DNA from 4 places in the Mesorhizobium sp. M7D.F.Ca.US.004.01.2.1 genome. Region 4 is predicted to be linked to each of the others. Evidence: predicted binding sites of a transcription regulator. Region 4 holds the regulator's gene; each other region holds the start of a gene.

Region 1 (4,027 bases), on a different contig from region 4:
CAAGCCTTGGTGCCGAGGGTTGTCGGAGGTGGAAGGGCGCTGGATACGCCCTTCCGCCCGATGCAGGTCAGATGGCCGGGAAGCCGGGATGGCGCGCCGGCGGCTCCTGTCCGAAATAGTCCTTGAAGGCGGCATCGTAGAGTGCGTTTTCGTGACCGAACATGGCGATGGTGAAGGTCGCGTTGACGAAGGTCAGCCAGTCGAGGTCGCCTTGCCGCAGGGCTGCGCCATAAAGCATGCTCAGCCAGCTCTTGCCGGCGTCGAAATATTTGTCCGGATTGCGCGAGGCGAGCCAGCGCACCGTGGACAGATCGACGGCAGCGGCGTCAACGCGTTTCGATTCCAGCGCCTGCAGCACGTTGGCCTGGGTATCGATCTGCATGACCTGGCACTGGGGCAGGACCGAATGCACCTGCGCTTCGGCATCGACATTCTGCAGGATGGAGACGCGTGTTGCCGCGCCGCCGGCAAGCAGCTTGTCGAAGGTCTTGTTCTCGGCGGTCGGAAGGCTCAGCAGGGCGATGCCCTCGACGTAGTAAGGCCGGGAAAAATTGACCAGCTGCGAGCGTTGGGCGCTCATCGTCATGAACTGGATGGTGATGTCGACCTTGTTGGTGGTCACGTTGGGAATGCGCTGAGCCGGATCCTGCATGACGAATTCGACCTTGGTCGGATCGTCGAAAAGGCCCTTGGCGAGAATGCGCCCCATGGTGATGTCCATGCCGACGAGTTCGCCGGCATCATTCTCGAAGTGCCAGGGTGCGTTGGTGCTGCCGGTGCCGACGATCAGCTTGCCGCGATCGAGCACGGTGCGCAGCAAGCTGTCGGGTGCCGCCTGGGCAGCGGCCTTCTGGGCATCGACGGTTGCCAGCACGCCAGCCGTGGCCAGCCCTGCCATTCCCAATTTCAGAAAATCACGTCTTCCGGATGTGTCGTTCACGGCGACCTCCTTTCGTGTTGTGTTCCCCTTGTGCACAGGCAAGACACGCGTTGGTAATTTTGTCTCTTACAAGAGACGAGTGTACCCTGTACAAGACAGATATTAACACTAGGAATCGACAATGCAAGATGGCAATGCCTCGGCAGTTTCGGCCGGCGAGAAGATCTCGGGCTCCCGTGAAAAGGGGCTCAACCGGGTGCTCGAGATTCTGGAGTTTCTTCACACGACCCAGCGGGCGATCGGCATTGGCGACCTTGCCAAAGGCGTGAATGCGCCCCGCTCGACGACCTACACGCTGGTGCGGTCGCTGGTCGATGCGGGACTGCTGGAAATGGAAAGCGACGGCAATCGCGTCTATTTCGGCAAGAAGCTCTATCTCTATGGAATGGATTATGTGCGGGGCAACGACCTCTTGAGGCGGGGGCGCCAGGAGGTCGACAATCTGTCGCGCGAGACCGGCGAGACCTCCGAACTGTGCATGCTGCAAAGCGGGCGCTATACGATCGTCCACGCGAGTCCCGGCACCAGGCCGTTCCGCATCAGTTCCGCCACCGGCTTGCAGATACCGCTGCCCTGGACGGCCTCGGGGCGGCTGCTTCTGGCGGGACTGGAGAAGGCTGAGATCGAAGACATGGTGTCGGACGACGATCTCGTGCTGCCCGACGGGCGCAAACTGCGGCTCGACGATTTCGTCGCCGATATCGCAAAAGCGCGGATCACCGGCTATTGCGTCACTTCGGGCCTTGTCGATGCCTATACGAAGTGCCTTGCCGCGCCGGTGTTTTCAGCGCCGGGCAAGGTCGAAGCGACGATGTGCCTGGTGGTTCCCATCGATACGTCCGAGGAGCGGACCGGCGAACTCATCGGCCTGCTGCGCAACCGCGCCGCGAAGCTTTCGACCGTGGCCTAGGCGCGCCAGCCAGCCAATGCTGGTTCAGGCAATGATGTCGGGAATGATCTTGTCTTCCAGCGCCATCAGCCGGTCTTTGAGGAACAGCTTTTTCTTCTTCATGCGCTGGATCTGCAGTGGATCGCAGGCCATGGCGATCATCGCGTTGATGGCCGCATCGAAATCCGCGTGCTCCTGCTTCAGCCGGGAATATTCGAGGCGGATATCAGCCTGTTCCTGATCGGACATTATCTACCGTCTGCACGTCTGCGGCGCCCAAAAATGGGCCTGATTGGGCGGGGCCGGCGTGATTTTGCAACCGGCGCGCAGCCCATATCACATTTCACATTGTCGTGGAATGCTACCACGGATCATTCGACATCGTTGCCGGAAGGTGGCACACTGTCACCGTGCCGTCACAGAAAGCGAACCTGCGGTGGACGCGCCGTGACGGTTGCAATCGAGGAAACCATGAAAGGGAGAACCAATCATGTCTCTTGCATCCCATCTTGATGAGTTGCAGCGGAAACACGGCGACATCGAACGTGAAATCGATGACGCGATGAACCATCCATCGGTCGACGACCTCGAAATCGTGAATCTCAAGCGACGCAAGCTGGCACTCAAGGATGCGATTGAAAAACTAAGAGGGAAACCGACCACGCATTGATGCCCTGCTGACCTAGCCGCTTACGATCCGCGGCCTTTTTTCCCGGCGGTTCCCGCCGCCGGCATGGTGGGTTTTGATTTCCAGTACTGGGCTATCGGTCGAGTCTGGACTGCCATCCGTTCAATTTCCACTTCGGCCGTCGCCAGCTTTCGCCAGATTATCGATTGTTTCTGGCCCATGGCGGCGGACCGATTCCGGCCAGTGGCGACCTGTCGCCATTGACAAGCCATCTTTGCTCCTCCACCTCATGCCCGGACTTTAGCGCATCGGCCCGGAGCGCATTTTGTGCGTCCAGTTGGACGCATGGCGCTCCAGAGACAAAAGGCTGCCGGCATGACCGGATATTTTTCCTCTCCTTTTCCCCGCCGCACCTCGGTCGGCGTCGACGTCGGCGGCGTGGTCGTCGGTGGCGGCGCGCCCGTTGTCGTGCAGTCGATGACCAACACCGACACGGCCGATGTCGACCAGACGGTTGCGCAAGTCGCAGCACTCCACCGGGCCGGCTCGGAGATCGTGCGCATCACCGTCGATCGCGACGAGAGTGCTGCTGCTGTGCCGCGCATTCACGAGCGGCTTCAGCGGCTTGGCATCAACGTGCCGCTGGTCGGAGATTTCCACTATATCGGCCACAAGCTATTGGCCGATCATCCGGCCTGTGCCGAGGCGCTGGCCAAATATCGCATCAACCCCGGCAATGTCGGCTTCAAGGACAAGAAGGACCGGCAGTTCGCCGCGATTGTCGAGATGGCGATCAAACACGACAAGCCGGTGCGCATCGGGGTCAACTGGGGCTCGCTCGACCAGGAGCTTTTGACTCGGTTGATGGACGACAACCAGGACAAGGGTTTTCCGCTGACCGCGCAAGAGGTGACGCGCGAGGCGATCGTGCAGTCGGCGATCCTTTCGGCCGAGATGGCGGAAGAGATCGGCCTTGGCCGCGAGAAAATCATCCTGTCGGCCAAGGTCAGCGGCGTGCAGGACCTGATCGCCGTCTATACCGAGCTCGCCACCCGCTCCAACCACGCGCTGCATCTCGGCCTCACCGAGGCCGGCATGGGCTCGAAAGGCATCGTCGCTTCGTCGGCCGCGATGGGCATCCTGCTGCAGCAAGGCATCGGCGACACCATTCGCATCTCGCTGACGCCGGAGCCGAACGGCGACCGAACGCGTGAGGTGCAGGTGTCGCAGGAGTTGCTGCAGACCATGGGGTTCAGGCAGTTCGTGCCGATCGTCGCCGCTTGCCCGGGCTGCGGCCGCACGACCTCGACCGTGTTCCAGGAACTTGCCCAGAACATCCAGGCGGATCTGCGCAAGAACATGCCGGTGTGGCGCGAAAAATATCCAGGCGTCGAGAACCTCAAGGTCGCCGTGATGGGTTGCATCGTCAACGGTCCGGGCGAGTCCAAGCATGCCGACATCGGCATTTCGCTGCCCGGCACCGGCGAGACACCGACCGCGCCTGTCTTCGTCGACGGCAAGAAGGCGGCGACCCTGCGCGGGCCATCGATCGCGGCGGATTTCGAGAAAA
Region 2 (4,027 bases), on a different contig from region 4:
CAGTCCCTCATAGACGACGAGACGGATCGAGTTCGACCCGATGTCGATGATCGATAGCGGTCGGCGGTCCTGCAACCGGCCCTGGGAATCAGACAGCATCAGCCGGACGCTGCGGCGTTCTTCTTGCGGCGCTTGAACTGCGCAATGCGCTTGGGCGCATGCGACTTCAGCGCGTCACCCCGTCCCGACAGGCTCGGATTGGTCATGAAATATTCCTGCGCGTTGAACGGTTCCTCGCCCTCCTCCAGCACCACGCGCCGGGAGGTTCCATCAGCCAATACGTCGAAACTTTGCTGATTGTCCATGATGTTGCCCAGCATGATCTGGCCAAGGATCTGTTCATGCACAGTTGGATTGGTGATCGGCACCATGGTCTCGACGCGGCGGTCGAGATTGCGCGGCATGAGATCGGCCGAAGAGATGTAGACGATGGCCTCGTCCGACGGCAGGCCGTGACCATTGCCAAAACAATAAATGCGGCTGTGCTCGAGAAAACGGCCGACGATCGATTTTACACGGATGTTTTCCGACAGGCCCGGAACCTGCGGCCGCAGGCAGCAAATGCCGCGCACCACAAGGTCGATCTCGACGCCGGCGCGGCTGGCATCATAGAGCGCGTCGATGATGATCGGATCGACGAGCGCGTTCATCTTCATCCAGATGCGCGCAGGCCGACCCTCCACCGCATGGGCAATCTCGTCGGCAATGTGCTTCAGGATGCGGCTTCTCAGCGTGAACGGCGAGATCGCCAACCGCATTTCATCGGTCGGCTCGGCATAGCCGGTGATGAAATTGAAGAGCTGGGCGACGTCTCGGGCAATCGTCGGATCGGTGGTGAAGAAGGACAGGTCGGTGTAGATGCGCGCGGTCACCGGATGGTAGTTGCCGGTGCCCAGATGCACGTAGTTGCGCAGCTTGCCGTCCTCACGCCGCACCACCAGCGACATTTTCGCATGTGTTTTCAGCTCGAGGAAGCCGAACACGACCTGCACGCCGGCACGCTCCAGGTCGCGCGCCCAGCGGATGTTGGCTTCCTCGTCGAAGCGCGCCTTGAGCTCGACCAGCGCGGTGACCGACTTGCCGGCCTCGGCCGCGTCGACCAGCGCGCGCACGATCGGGCTGTCATTGGAGGTGCGGTAAAGCGTCTGCTTGATCGCCACCACTTCCGGGTCGGCCATCGCCTGGCGCAGGAACTGCACCACGACGTCGAAGGATTCGTAGGGGTGGTGGACGACGATGTCCTTCTCACGGATGGCAGCAAAACAGTCGCCGCCATGCTCGCGGATGCGCTCGGGAAAGCGCGGATTGTAGGGCGTGAATTTCAGATCGTCGCGGGGAACGGCGACGATTTCGGAGATCTGACTGAGCGCCAGTGGTCCGGTCAGGACGCTGATGCGGCTCGACGACACGCCAAGTTCGCCGGCGACGAAGTCGCGTAATTCGGCAGGCATCAGCCTGTCGAATTCGATGCGGATCACCGATCCGCGGCGACGCCGCTTGAGTGCCGTTTCGAACAGGCGCACCAGATCCTCGGACTCCTCCTCGACTTCGATATCGCTGTCACGGATGATGCGGAACGTGCCGGAGCCCTTGACCTCGTAGCCGGGGAAAAGCTTGCCGATGTAGAGGCCGACCGCCTCTTCCAGCGGGATGAAGCGGACATGATGCTTGCGGTCCGGCAGGCGGATGAAGCGCTTCAGCGCCACCGGCAGACGCAGCAGCGCGCTCATCTCTTCGCCATTCTTGCGGTGGCGCAATTGCAGCGCCATCGAGAAGCCGAGATTTGGAATGAACGGGAACGGATGCGCCGGGTCGATCGACAGCGGGGTCAGCACCGGGAACACCTGCTCCTGGAAATGGTCTTCCAGCCAGACCTTCTCCTCCTTGGTCAGCGCATCGCGGGTGATGCTCTCGATGCCTTCCTTGTTGAGCAGCACGGTGAGCGCCGAAAGGCTCTTCTGCTGGTCTTCCTGCAGCCGCTCGACCTCACGCAGCAGCTGTTCGAGCTGCTGTTCGGGGGTGCGGCCGTCAGGGCTCTTCAGCGTGATGCCCTCGCGCACCTGACCGGCGAGGCCGGCGACACGGACCATGAAGAATTCGTCGAGATTGGCGGCCGAGATCGACAGGAAGCGAACGCGCTCCAGCAGCGGATGATTGAGGTTCAGCGATTCCTCGAGAACGCGCCGGTTGAACTGCAGCCAGGAAAACTCCCGGTTGACGAAGCGATCGGGGTTGCCGCCCTCCGGACGAGCCACCTCGACGTTCACGAATTCGCTCTGCACCGGCTTCAGTTCGTTCATGGTTCCTGCTCTTCCCACCGCTCAGCCGGTTAACCGGCTTAACTTATCCTCTGACAGGCTTTTGCGACAGTTTCATTTCATCGATCTTGCAAAGAGGCCTGTTATGATCCAGATGCAGAAGAGACTGCGTTAAGGAGACGACGATGGCAGGCGGTTCCATTCCCCATTTTCAAAACGATGCGGGCCACCCGGCAATCGACATCGGCGTCAAGGAATTCATGTGCACGGGCGCCAATCCGCCTTTCGACCACCCGCATGTGTTTCTCGACATGGGTGGCGATAATGAAAAAGTCTGCCCCTATTGCTCGACGCTCTACCGCTATTCGCCAAAGCTGAAGGCGACGGAAACGCTGCCGGCCGGCTGCATCTATATCGACCAGGCCGCCTGAGTCTTCGCGACAAGCCCGATGAACGACACGCGATCCCGGCAAGTTGTCATCGCCGGGGCAGGTGTCGCCGGGCTGACCGCAGCCCTTGCATTCGCCGAACGCGGCTACCCGGTTCGGGTGTTCGAACAGGCGCAGCGCCTGGAAGCAGCCGGTGCCGGCCTCCAGCTTTCTCCCAACGCGACACGCATCCTTCGCCAGCTTGGCGTACTCGACCATCTGCTGCCGGAAGCGGTGCGGCCGGAAGCGGTGGTCTTGAAGGATGCCGCAACGCTGCGCGAACTGGCGCGGGTGCCACTGGGACAAGCCGCTGAAACGCGCTGGCAAGCGCCCTATCTCGTCGCTCACAGGGCCGATCTGCAGAGCGCACTGACCGCGCGCGTTGCCGAGATGCCGGATATCCGTCTCACCACCGGCGCCCGTATCGGCAGCGTTGCCACCGGCCCCGATGGCATCACGGCGACGGCCGAGATCGACGGCAAAACCATCAAGGCTGAGGGCTTCCTGCTGGTCGGCGCAGATGGTGTCTGGTCGTCGGTGCGCGCACTTGTCGATTCGGCCAAAAGGGCGACCTCGCCAAGAAGCCGGTTTTCCGGCGAACTGGCTTGGCGCGCGACCATTGCAGCGCAGAGTGCCGCAGGGCAGGCTTTCGCGGCGATCGGCACTCCGGACTGCGTCACCACCTTCCTGCACCCGGGCTTCCATATGGTGGCCTACCCCGTCAGCAAGGGCGACGCCTTCAACCTCGTCGCCTTCACCAGAGGTGAGCGTATTGCCGAGGGCTGGTCCGGCCATGCCGATCCCGGCATCCTCGCCAGCGCAATGCGCGGCACCGCGCCTGGTCTTACAGAACTGGTGGAAATGGTTGGGGCGTGGCTGACTTGGCCGCTCCATACTGTCGAACAGAACCAGCCCTGGACAATGCCGGACGGCATCGCGCTGATCGGCGATGCGGCGCATGCGATGACGCCGTTCGCCGCGCAAGGTGCTGCCATGGCGATCGAGGATGCGGCTATGCTTGCCGATATTATTGCCGATTTCCCTGGCGATCCGGCACAAAGTCTTCAAATCTGGGAGAACCTGCGGCGGTCGCGCGTCGCCAGGGTCGCTCGTCGCGGCGCCATCAACCGCGTCGCCTGGCATGCCACGGGGCCAGTGGCGGTCGCCCGCAATCTGTTCCTGAAAATGCGCTCGTCGGACAAACTCGCGGCGGATTTGGACTGGCTCTATGGCTGGCAGGCACCGGAGGCTGTTGTCAGGCGTTGACAGGCTGGCGGGACAGCGCCCCCCTCTGTCCGGCAGGACAGAGGGGGGCGCGAAGGATCGCGACGTTGGCGTTCG
Region 3 (4,027 bases), on a different contig from region 4:
GTCACCAGGCATTGGCGGCTACCGGCCTCCCGCTCCTTCAGCGCCGCTTCGCGGCCGATGAAATCACCCTTGCCGAAAGCGATGAAGCGGTCGAGGCCGGTCAGGCCGGGCGTATACCCTTGAGTGAATTCGCGCGACCAGATGCCGAAGCTCTTTTCAAGCCGCAATGCATTGAGCGCATAATAGCCGATTTCGGCCAAGCCAAGATCCTCGCCGGCGGCCAGCAGCGTTTCGCGCAGAGTGGCATGCATGGTGGCGGGGCAACTGATTTCAAAGCCGAGTTCGCCTGATATCGACAGCCGCGCCACACGCGCCTGCACCATGCCGATGTCGAATGCGCCGCAGGCCATGAAAGGCAATGCTGCGCCGGACACGTCCTGATGCGTCGTGCGCTCCAGGATCTTGCGCGCATTCGGCCCGGTCAGCAGGAAGCCGGCCATCGTGTCGGACAAATCGGCGACGGTGACGCCCGCAGCCGCATGGCTCTCGAACCAGCGCATGTGGAATTCCCGGAGATAGTAGGAGCCCATCAGCCAATAGGTGCCGCCGCCCCAGTTGAAGACGGTCAGGTCGCCCTTCAGCCGTCCGTCATGGCCGAGCATCGGCGCCAGACTGGCCCGTCCCGGTTTCGGTAGCTTGCAGGCGAGCAGCCGATCGAGCCACGCTTCGGCGCCGGGCCCGGATACCGCATAGCGCGAATAGGCCGAGATATCGACGAGACCGGCGGCGCGCCGCACCTGCAGCGCCTCGTCGCCAACAATGTCGAAGGCGTTGGAGCGTCGCAGCGTCGTGTTCTCGGCAAACCCCATCGGCGCGAAATAGGCCGGGATTTCCAGCCCCCATGACGCCGTCCATTCGCATCCCGCCGCGCTCATCCCGTCATAGGCGCCGGGGCGTTTCAGAGGCCGCCCGGCCGGCAGCCGCTCATTGGGAAAGGTCATGACGAAGCGGCGCGAATAGAACTGGCGCGTCGTCTGCCTGAGATATTCGCGGTTGGCGGCGAAGGCACCGTAGCGGGCAATGTCCATGCCGAAGATGTCGGCCTGCGGCTCGCCATAAATCATCCATTCGGCCAGCGATTTGCCGACCCCGCCGCCCTGGCTGAAACCGGCCATGACGCCGCAGGCGACCCAGTAGTTCTTCAACCCGAGCACCGGCCCGACGATCGGGTTGCCGTCCGGCGTGAAGGTGAAGGCGCCGTTGACCCATTTGCGGATGCCGGCCGTCGCCAGGCACGGGAAGCGCTCATGCGCCTTGGCGAGTTCGGGACTGATACGGTCGATGTCTTCCGGGATCAGCTCGATGCCATAGTCCCACGGCGCACCATCCATGTTCCAGTGCTTTGGGTTCTGCTCGTACACGCCAAGCAGCACGCCCTTGCGCTCTTGCCTGAGATAGGAAAAGCCGTCGAGATCGACGGCGATGCCGATCTCCCGGTCTAGTGCTGCGATCTCCGGAATGTCCTCGGTGATGAAATAATGGTGCTCCATCGGCGTCACCGGCAGGTCGACACCGGCCATGCGGCCGAGCTGCTTCGCCCACAGCCCGCCAGCATTGACGACATGTTCGGCGATGATGGTGCCCTGCTCCGTCACGACATCCCAGCGACCGTCGGTGCGCGCCTTCAGCTCGACGACCCGGTTGCGCAGGATGATGTCGGCGCCGCGCTTCTTCGCGGCACCGGCATAGGCGTGCGTCGTGCCGTACGGGTCGAGATGGCCTTCGTTGGAATCATGCAGGCCGCCAAGGACGCCGGTGACGTCCACGATCGGGCAGATCGCCTTGATCTCGTCGGGCGTCACCAGCCGCGCGGTCTCGATGCCGACCGACTGGAACACCGCCCAGGCCGATTTCAGCCACTCCCAGCGCGCGGGATCGCTGGCGATGTTGACGCCGCCGGTCATGTGCAGGCCGATGTCTTGACCGGATTCGGCTTCGATCTCCCGGTAGAGATTGATGGTGTAGTCCTGCAGCGCCGCTACGTTCGGGTCGGCGTTGAGCGCGTGGAAACCGGCCGCCGCGTGCCAGGTCGAACCGGCCGTCAATTCGGCACGCTCGATCAGCGCCACATTGCTCCAGCCGAACCGCGTCAGATGGTAGAGCACCGAGGCTCCAACCACGCCACCTCCGATGACGACTGCGCGGTAGTGCGACTTCAAGGCTTCCCCTCCACGGCTGGTCCGAAGGCTGGACCATATACGCACTGGACATAAGTGTCTAGTGCCGGGGCGAGCGCGGCTTTTTTGTCGGCCTGAGACTGACGGATTCTTTCCGCCAGGCGCACGTTTTTATCGGCGCGTGAAGAAGACGGCGGGCATGCACCGCGCGCTGTCACGCAAGCATCATGTTCGCGCCGTAGACCGCGTTTCGGGGAGGCGCGCGCGGCATCATCGATGTCGCACCTCTTTCAGCTTTTCGCCCTGCGGCCGCTCCGGCACGCTTTGTCACAAAGAGGATTGTCCATGAAACACCTGTACCGAACCGCGTCGCTCGGCGTCGCGCTGGCCTTGTTCACCGCCTTGACGCCGGCGCTCGCCGACAACACCGCGACCGTCGGCGGCCTCGTCAACAAGGGACTGGTCGGCGTCGGCCGCATCCCCGCCGCTCAGCGCGACAAGTTCGGCGAGACGTTCGGTTCGGGCTCCGGCATGGCGATCGACACATCAGGCTGGACACATGGCGCCGATGGTTACAAGGGTTCGCTCTGGCTGCTGCCGGACCGCGGCTACAATGTCGTCGGCACCACCGACTACCGGCCGCGCCTCAACACGATCGGCATCGAATTTGCTCCGGTCGCACCGGGCGCGGCACCTGCTGCCGGCCAGGAGCAGACGGGCGTCAAGGCAGCGCTTGCCGACACCATGCTTCTCACCGACGACAAGGGCGCTGACGCCACCGGCCTCGATCCACTCAACGGCGTGCGCGCGGCAAGCGGCGACATGCCGATCCTGCCACAGGCCGACAATGGCAAGCTGGCGCTCGACAACGAAGCCATCGTGCGCCTGCCCGACGGTTCGATGTTCATCTCCGACGAATACGGCCCGAACATCTACCGGTTCTCCGCCGACGGCCATCTGATGTCGGCGACGCAGCCACCGGCGGCGCTGGTGCCGATGCGCCACGGCGCGCCGAACTTCGCCTCGGACAATCCGGGTCCGGGTGCCGCCGAGCCCGATCCGAAGGATCCCGATACCGGCCGCCAGAACAACCAGGGTCTTGAAGGCATGGCGATGACGCCGGATGGCAAGTCGCTGATCGCGGTGCTGCAATCGGCGCCCCGCCAGGATGGCGGCGATTCGCCCGCGACGCGCCAGAACACGCGTGCGCTGGTCTATGACGCCTCCGACCCCGCCCACCTCAAGCTGGCGCATGAGTATGTCGTGCCGCTGCCGGTGTTCAAGGATGCCAAGGGCAAGACCAAGATCGCCGCGCAGAGCGAGATCGTAGCGCTCTCCGACAAGACCTTCCTGATGCTGGCGCGTGACAGCGGCAACGGCCAAGGGCTGAAGGGCGACACCTCGCTGGTGCGCCAGATCTTCGTCGTCGACGTCTCTGCCGCGACCGACGTCGCCGGCGGCGTCTTCGATGCCGCCGACAAGCCGCTGGCGCCCAAGGGCGTGCTCGACCCGTCGGTGACGCCGGCCAAGCTGACGCCGTTCATCGACATCAACGACAAGGGCGAGCTCGGCCGCTTCGGCCTGCACAATGGCGCGCCGAACGACAAGAACAACCTTTCGGAGAAGTGGGAGGCGATGTCGGTGGTAAGCGTTCTCGATCCGAAGCTGCCCGACGACTACTTCCTGTTCGTCGCCAACGACAACGACTTCCTCGCCCAGGACGGCTTCCAGGTCGGCGCGCCCTACAAGGCCGAGGACGGCGCCGATGTCGACACCATGTTCCTGGTCTATCAGGTCACGCTGCCGGGTCTGACCAAGAAGTAACAACACCTGTTCAGGCGGGTGCACCGAGCGCGTCCGCCTGAGCAGATCGTGAAAAGGCTCTTACTTCAACATCTCCGCGTCCCTTG
Region 4 (4,027 bases):
AGTGCGATGCGGTTCAGCGCGGCGTGGTCGCCGTCCTGACCCGAGACCGGCACGGTGCCGGCAAGGCCCTGCGCCGTCAGTGCCGCGACGACGCCGCCGGCGGTGCCGTCATTGGCCGCGACCACGGCGTCGACCTTGTTGTCGTTGGCGGTGAGGAACTGTTCCATGTTCTTCTGGGCGTTGGCGGGCAGCCAGCCGTCCGTATAGGCCTCGCCGACATTCTTGATCTTGCCGCTGTCGATGGCTTCCTTGAGCACTTCCATCGAGCCCGAGAACAGGAAGTCGGCATTCGGATCGGCGCCCGAACCCTTGATGAAGACATAGTTGCCTTCCGGCTTGACCTTGAACACTTCGCGGGCCTGCATGCGGCCGACTTCCTTGTTGTCGAAGGTCAGGTAGAAGACGTCCTTGTTCTCGATCAGACGGTCATAGCCGACGACCGGAATGCCTTCGTCCAGCGCCTTCTGCACCGCTGGGCCGATGGCCGAGGCATCCTGCGCCAGGATGATCAGCGAATTGGCGCCCTGCGAGATCAGGCTTTCGACATCGGTAAGCTGCTTGCCGGGATTGGACTGCGCATCGGCGGAGATGTACTTGTCGCCGGCAGCCTCGATCGCCGTCTTCATGGCGGCCTCGTCGGTCTTCCAGCGCTCTTCCTGGAAGTTGGACCACGAAACGCCGATGACCTTGTCCTTCGCCTGCGCGACCGACGCGAGCGTCAGCGACATGGCGACACCCGCCAGGATGGCGGCTGTGAATCTTTTCATAATATCCTCCCTGCGCCGCGTATGGCGCGACCAAACTGACCCGAAGGCCGGCACAGAGGCCCTATTTTTTCGAGCCTCGAAAAAATACTGGTCCAACACCCGAACGCTGTCAACATCGATTCTGATGGATTTTGATGTGCTCGCGAATTTTTTTCGGGCCCCGGAATAAATAAATGACAGAGTGGGCGGCTTCTGCCAGTATTTGACTGCGTTGCCGACAGCGTTCGAGGGGCACGGAGAACCGCGGCGACCGGGAGGACTTGAAGAAACATGTCGGTCGGAATCCGCCACGACGATTTGCGCCGGCGCAACCGGGCGATGGTGATTGCGGCCGTGCGCCGCGCCGGACAGCCGTCCCGCACCGAGATCGCAGCGACAACCGGCCTTAGCCACTCGACCATATCGGCGATCTCTTCCGACCTGATCGGCGAAGGCATCCTGACCGAAAGCAAACCAAGCGAGGCCGGCTCGCTCAAACGCGGCCGGCCGCAGGTTGGCCTCAGCCTCAATCCGGAAGCGGCGGCGGTGATGACCGTGGTGCTGTCGCTGAATTTTCTCTCCGTCGCCGTCATCGACTATGCCGGCCAGGTGATATCAGAGGAACAGCGCCGGCTGGACACGCTGACCATGTCGCGGGACGCGCTGATCGGCGAATGCACGGCAATCGTGCGGCGCCGTCTCGAGGACCCTGATCTCGACGTCCGCAGCATCGCCCGCATTGCGCTGGCAATCCAGGGCATCACCGACACCCGCGCCCGCGCCATGCTGTGGTCGCCTATCACGCCGCACACCGACATCGCCTTCGCCGACATACTCGAGGACGAGTTCGGCATCCCCGCCACCATGGAGAATGACTGCAACATGATGGCGATAGCGCTACGCTGGCGCGATCCTGATCGCTACCGCGACGATTTCATCGCCATCCTTTTGTCGCATGGCATCGGCATGGGCCTGGTGCTGAAGGGCGAGCTCTTCACCGGCACCCATTCCTCGGGCGGCGAGTTCGGCCACATGATCCATCAGCCGAAAGGTGCGCTCTGCCGCTGCGGGCGGCGCGGCTGCGTCGAGGCCTATGCCGGCAACTACGCCATCTGGCGCAACGCCAGGCAGCTGGGCGAGGACGCAGAACCCGTCGCCGATGTCAGCGACGCCGACATGCGCGCCCTGGCGACCGCGGCCCGCGAAAGGGATGGCCCCGAGCGCGAGGCCTATCGCAAGGCCGGCGAAGCGCTCGGCTACGGTCTCGGCAGCTTGTTCGCGCTGATCGATCCGGCGCCCGTCGCCATGGTCGGCGTCAGCGCCGCTGCCTTCGACCTGATCGAGCCGGCATTGCGCGAGGCGATTGCCCAGACCGCCGGCGGCCAGCACTCGAAATCGATTTCCTTCGACACCGAGCCGAACGAACTGCCGCTGATCCGCGAAGGCTGCGCCATGCGCGCGCTGACCTTCGTCGACCAGGAGATTTTCGCGCCGGGCGCGCAGGCGAGAGGAAGCGTCGCAGGCAAAAACGTGGCGTGAATTCAGACGGGCGAGTTCAATCCTCGCGGATCGCGTAGCCCGCCCCACGAATGGTGCGGATGACGTCCGGCATGCGGCCGTTGTTGACCGCCTTGCGCAGGCGGCCGACATGCACGTCGACCGTGCGCTCGTCGATGTAGATCGTCTCGCCCCAGACATTGTCGAGCAGCTGGCTGCGCGAGAAGACGCGGCCGGGATGGCGCATCATGAACTCGAGCAGGCGGAACTCGGTCGGCCCTAACCGGATCTCGCTCTTCTTGCGATAGACCCGGTGCGACTCACGATCGAGCACGATGTCGCCGACCTTCAGCACGCTGGACAGCACTTCCGGCTTGGCGCGGCGCAGCAGCGCCTTAACCCTGGCCATGAATTCCGGCGTCGAGAACGGCTTGACCAGATAGTCGTCGGCGCCGGTCGACAGGCCACGCACGCGGTCGCTTTCCTCGCCGCGCGCGGTCAGCATGATGATTGGCAGCCGCTCGGTCTCGGGACGCATTCTTAGCCGACGACAGAGTTCGATACCCGAAACCGCAGGCACCATCCAGTCGAGCACCAGAAGGTCGGGAACGTTCTCCTGCAGCCGGATCTCGGCCTCGTCGCCGCGCGTCACCACCTCGACCTGGTAACCCTCGGATTCCAGATTGTAGCGGAGCAGCACGCCTAGCGGCTCCTCATCCTCCACCACCATGATGCGTGGCGCGATCATCGACTGGTCACCCCTGTCGTCATGCCGCCGGCGCGGACATTGCCGTCTCGTCCTGCTTCGGGCGATTGGCGGGCAACTGCGTGCCGGTCAAAACATAATAGGCATTTTCAGCGATGTTGGTCACATGGTCGCCGATGCGCTCGAGGTTCTTGGCGCAGAACAACAGATGCGTGCAGGCAGTGATGTTGCGCGGGTCTTCCATCATGTAGGTCAGCAGTTCGCGGAACACCGAGGTGTATTTGACGTCGATGCGCTCGTCGGCGGCGCGCAGTTTCGCCAGGGCCGCGGCGTCGCGCGCCGCATACTCCTCGATCACGCCCTGCACCTGGATCAGCACCAGCTGAGCCATTGCGTCGATGGAATGCGACAGGTCACGCGGTGTGACGCTGAGGCCGACGGTGCCGACGCGCTTGGCGATGTTCTTGGCAAGGTCGCCGATGCGTTCGAGATCGCCGGCCATGCGGATCGAACCGACGACATGGCGTAGATCGTCGGCCATCGGCTGCCGCTTGGCGATCAACGTGATGGCGCGGTCGTCGAGCTCGCGCTGGCGCGCGTCCATGATCGCATCGTCGGAGACGACGCGCTGTGCGAGGGCGTTATCGGAATTCAAAAGCGCCTTGGTGGCACCACCGACCATCGAGCCGGCGAGATCGCCCATATCGCTGATGAGCCTGCTGATTTGTCCGAGATCCTCGTCGAAAGAAGCGACTGTGTGTTCGCCCATGATCTTGTCCCTCGTATGCCTGAACTCAGCCGAAGCGGCCGGTGATGTAGTCCTGCGTGCGCTTCTCGCGGGGCGACGTGAAGATCTTCTCGGTGCGGTCGAACTCGACCAGTTCGCCCAGATACATGAAGGCCGTCTGCTTCGACACGCGCGCCGCCTGCTGCATGTTGTGGGTGACGATGACGATCGTGTAGTCGGCTTGCAACTCGTCGATCAGCTCCTCGATCTTGGCGGTCGACAGCGGGTCAAGCGCCGAGGCCGGCTCATCGAGCAGGATGACTTCCGGCTTCACCGCCACGGTGCGGGCGA

What was found. Region 4 encodes PhoB, which activates phosphate uptake and scavenging genes when phosphate is short. Its sites were predicted from a motif close to TGTCATNNANCTGTCAT; they were not measured.
Region 1: a site for PhoB is predicted at 2,233-2,249, ahead of EN993_RS05105 (YdcH family protein). Genes of this name have one in related genera too.
Region 2: a site for PhoB is predicted at 2,364-2,380, ahead of EN993_RS15460 (RNA degradosome polyphosphate kinase). Genes of this name have one in related genera too.
Region 3: a site for PhoB is predicted at 2,330-2,346, ahead of EN993_RS23490 (esterase-like activity of phytase family protein). Genes of this name have one in related genera too.

The regions. Positions count from the first base shown of each region.
Region 1 covers NZ_RZRQ01000016.1:6,906-10,932, reverse strand. Annotated here, with positions in the region: gene EN993_RS05120 (transporter substrate-binding domain-containing protein) at 68-940, opposite strand; gene EN993_RS05115 (IclR family transcriptional regulator) at 1,062-1,850, shown strand; gene EN993_RS05110 (DUF465 domain-containing protein) at 1,875-2,078, opposite strand; gene EN993_RS05105 (YdcH family protein) at 2,320-2,499, shown strand; gene ispG (flavodoxin-dependent (E)-4-hydroxy-3-methylbut-2-enyl-diphosphate synthase) at 2,833-4,027, shown strand, end outside.
Region 2 covers NZ_RZRQ01000095.1:3,513-7,539, reverse strand. Annotated here, with positions in the region: gene ppx (exopolyphosphatase) at 1-99, opposite strand, end outside; gene EN993_RS15460 (RNA degradosome polyphosphate kinase) at 99-2,300, opposite strand; gene EN993_RS15455 (zinc-finger domain-containing protein) at 2,444-2,689, shown strand; gene EN993_RS15450 (FAD-dependent monooxygenase) at 2,708-3,952, shown strand.
Region 3 covers NZ_RZRQ01000201.1:3,198-7,224, forward strand. Annotated here, with positions in the region: gene EN993_RS23485 (FAD-dependent oxidoreductase) at 1-2,159, opposite strand, end outside; gene EN993_RS23490 (esterase-like activity of phytase family protein) at 2,463-3,941, shown strand; gene EN993_RS23495 (L,D-transpeptidase) at 4,002-4,027, opposite strand, start outside.
Region 4 covers NZ_RZRQ01000012.1:38,099-42,125, forward strand. Annotated here, with positions in the region: gene xylF (D-xylose ABC transporter substrate-binding protein) at 1-767, opposite strand, end outside; gene EN993_RS04320 (ROK family protein) at 1,038-2,285, shown strand; gene phoB (phosphate regulon transcriptional regulator PhoB) at 2,302-2,991, opposite strand; gene phoU (phosphate signaling complex protein PhoU) at 3,011-3,718, opposite strand; gene pstB (phosphate ABC transporter ATP-binding protein PstB) at 3,744-4,027, opposite strand, start outside.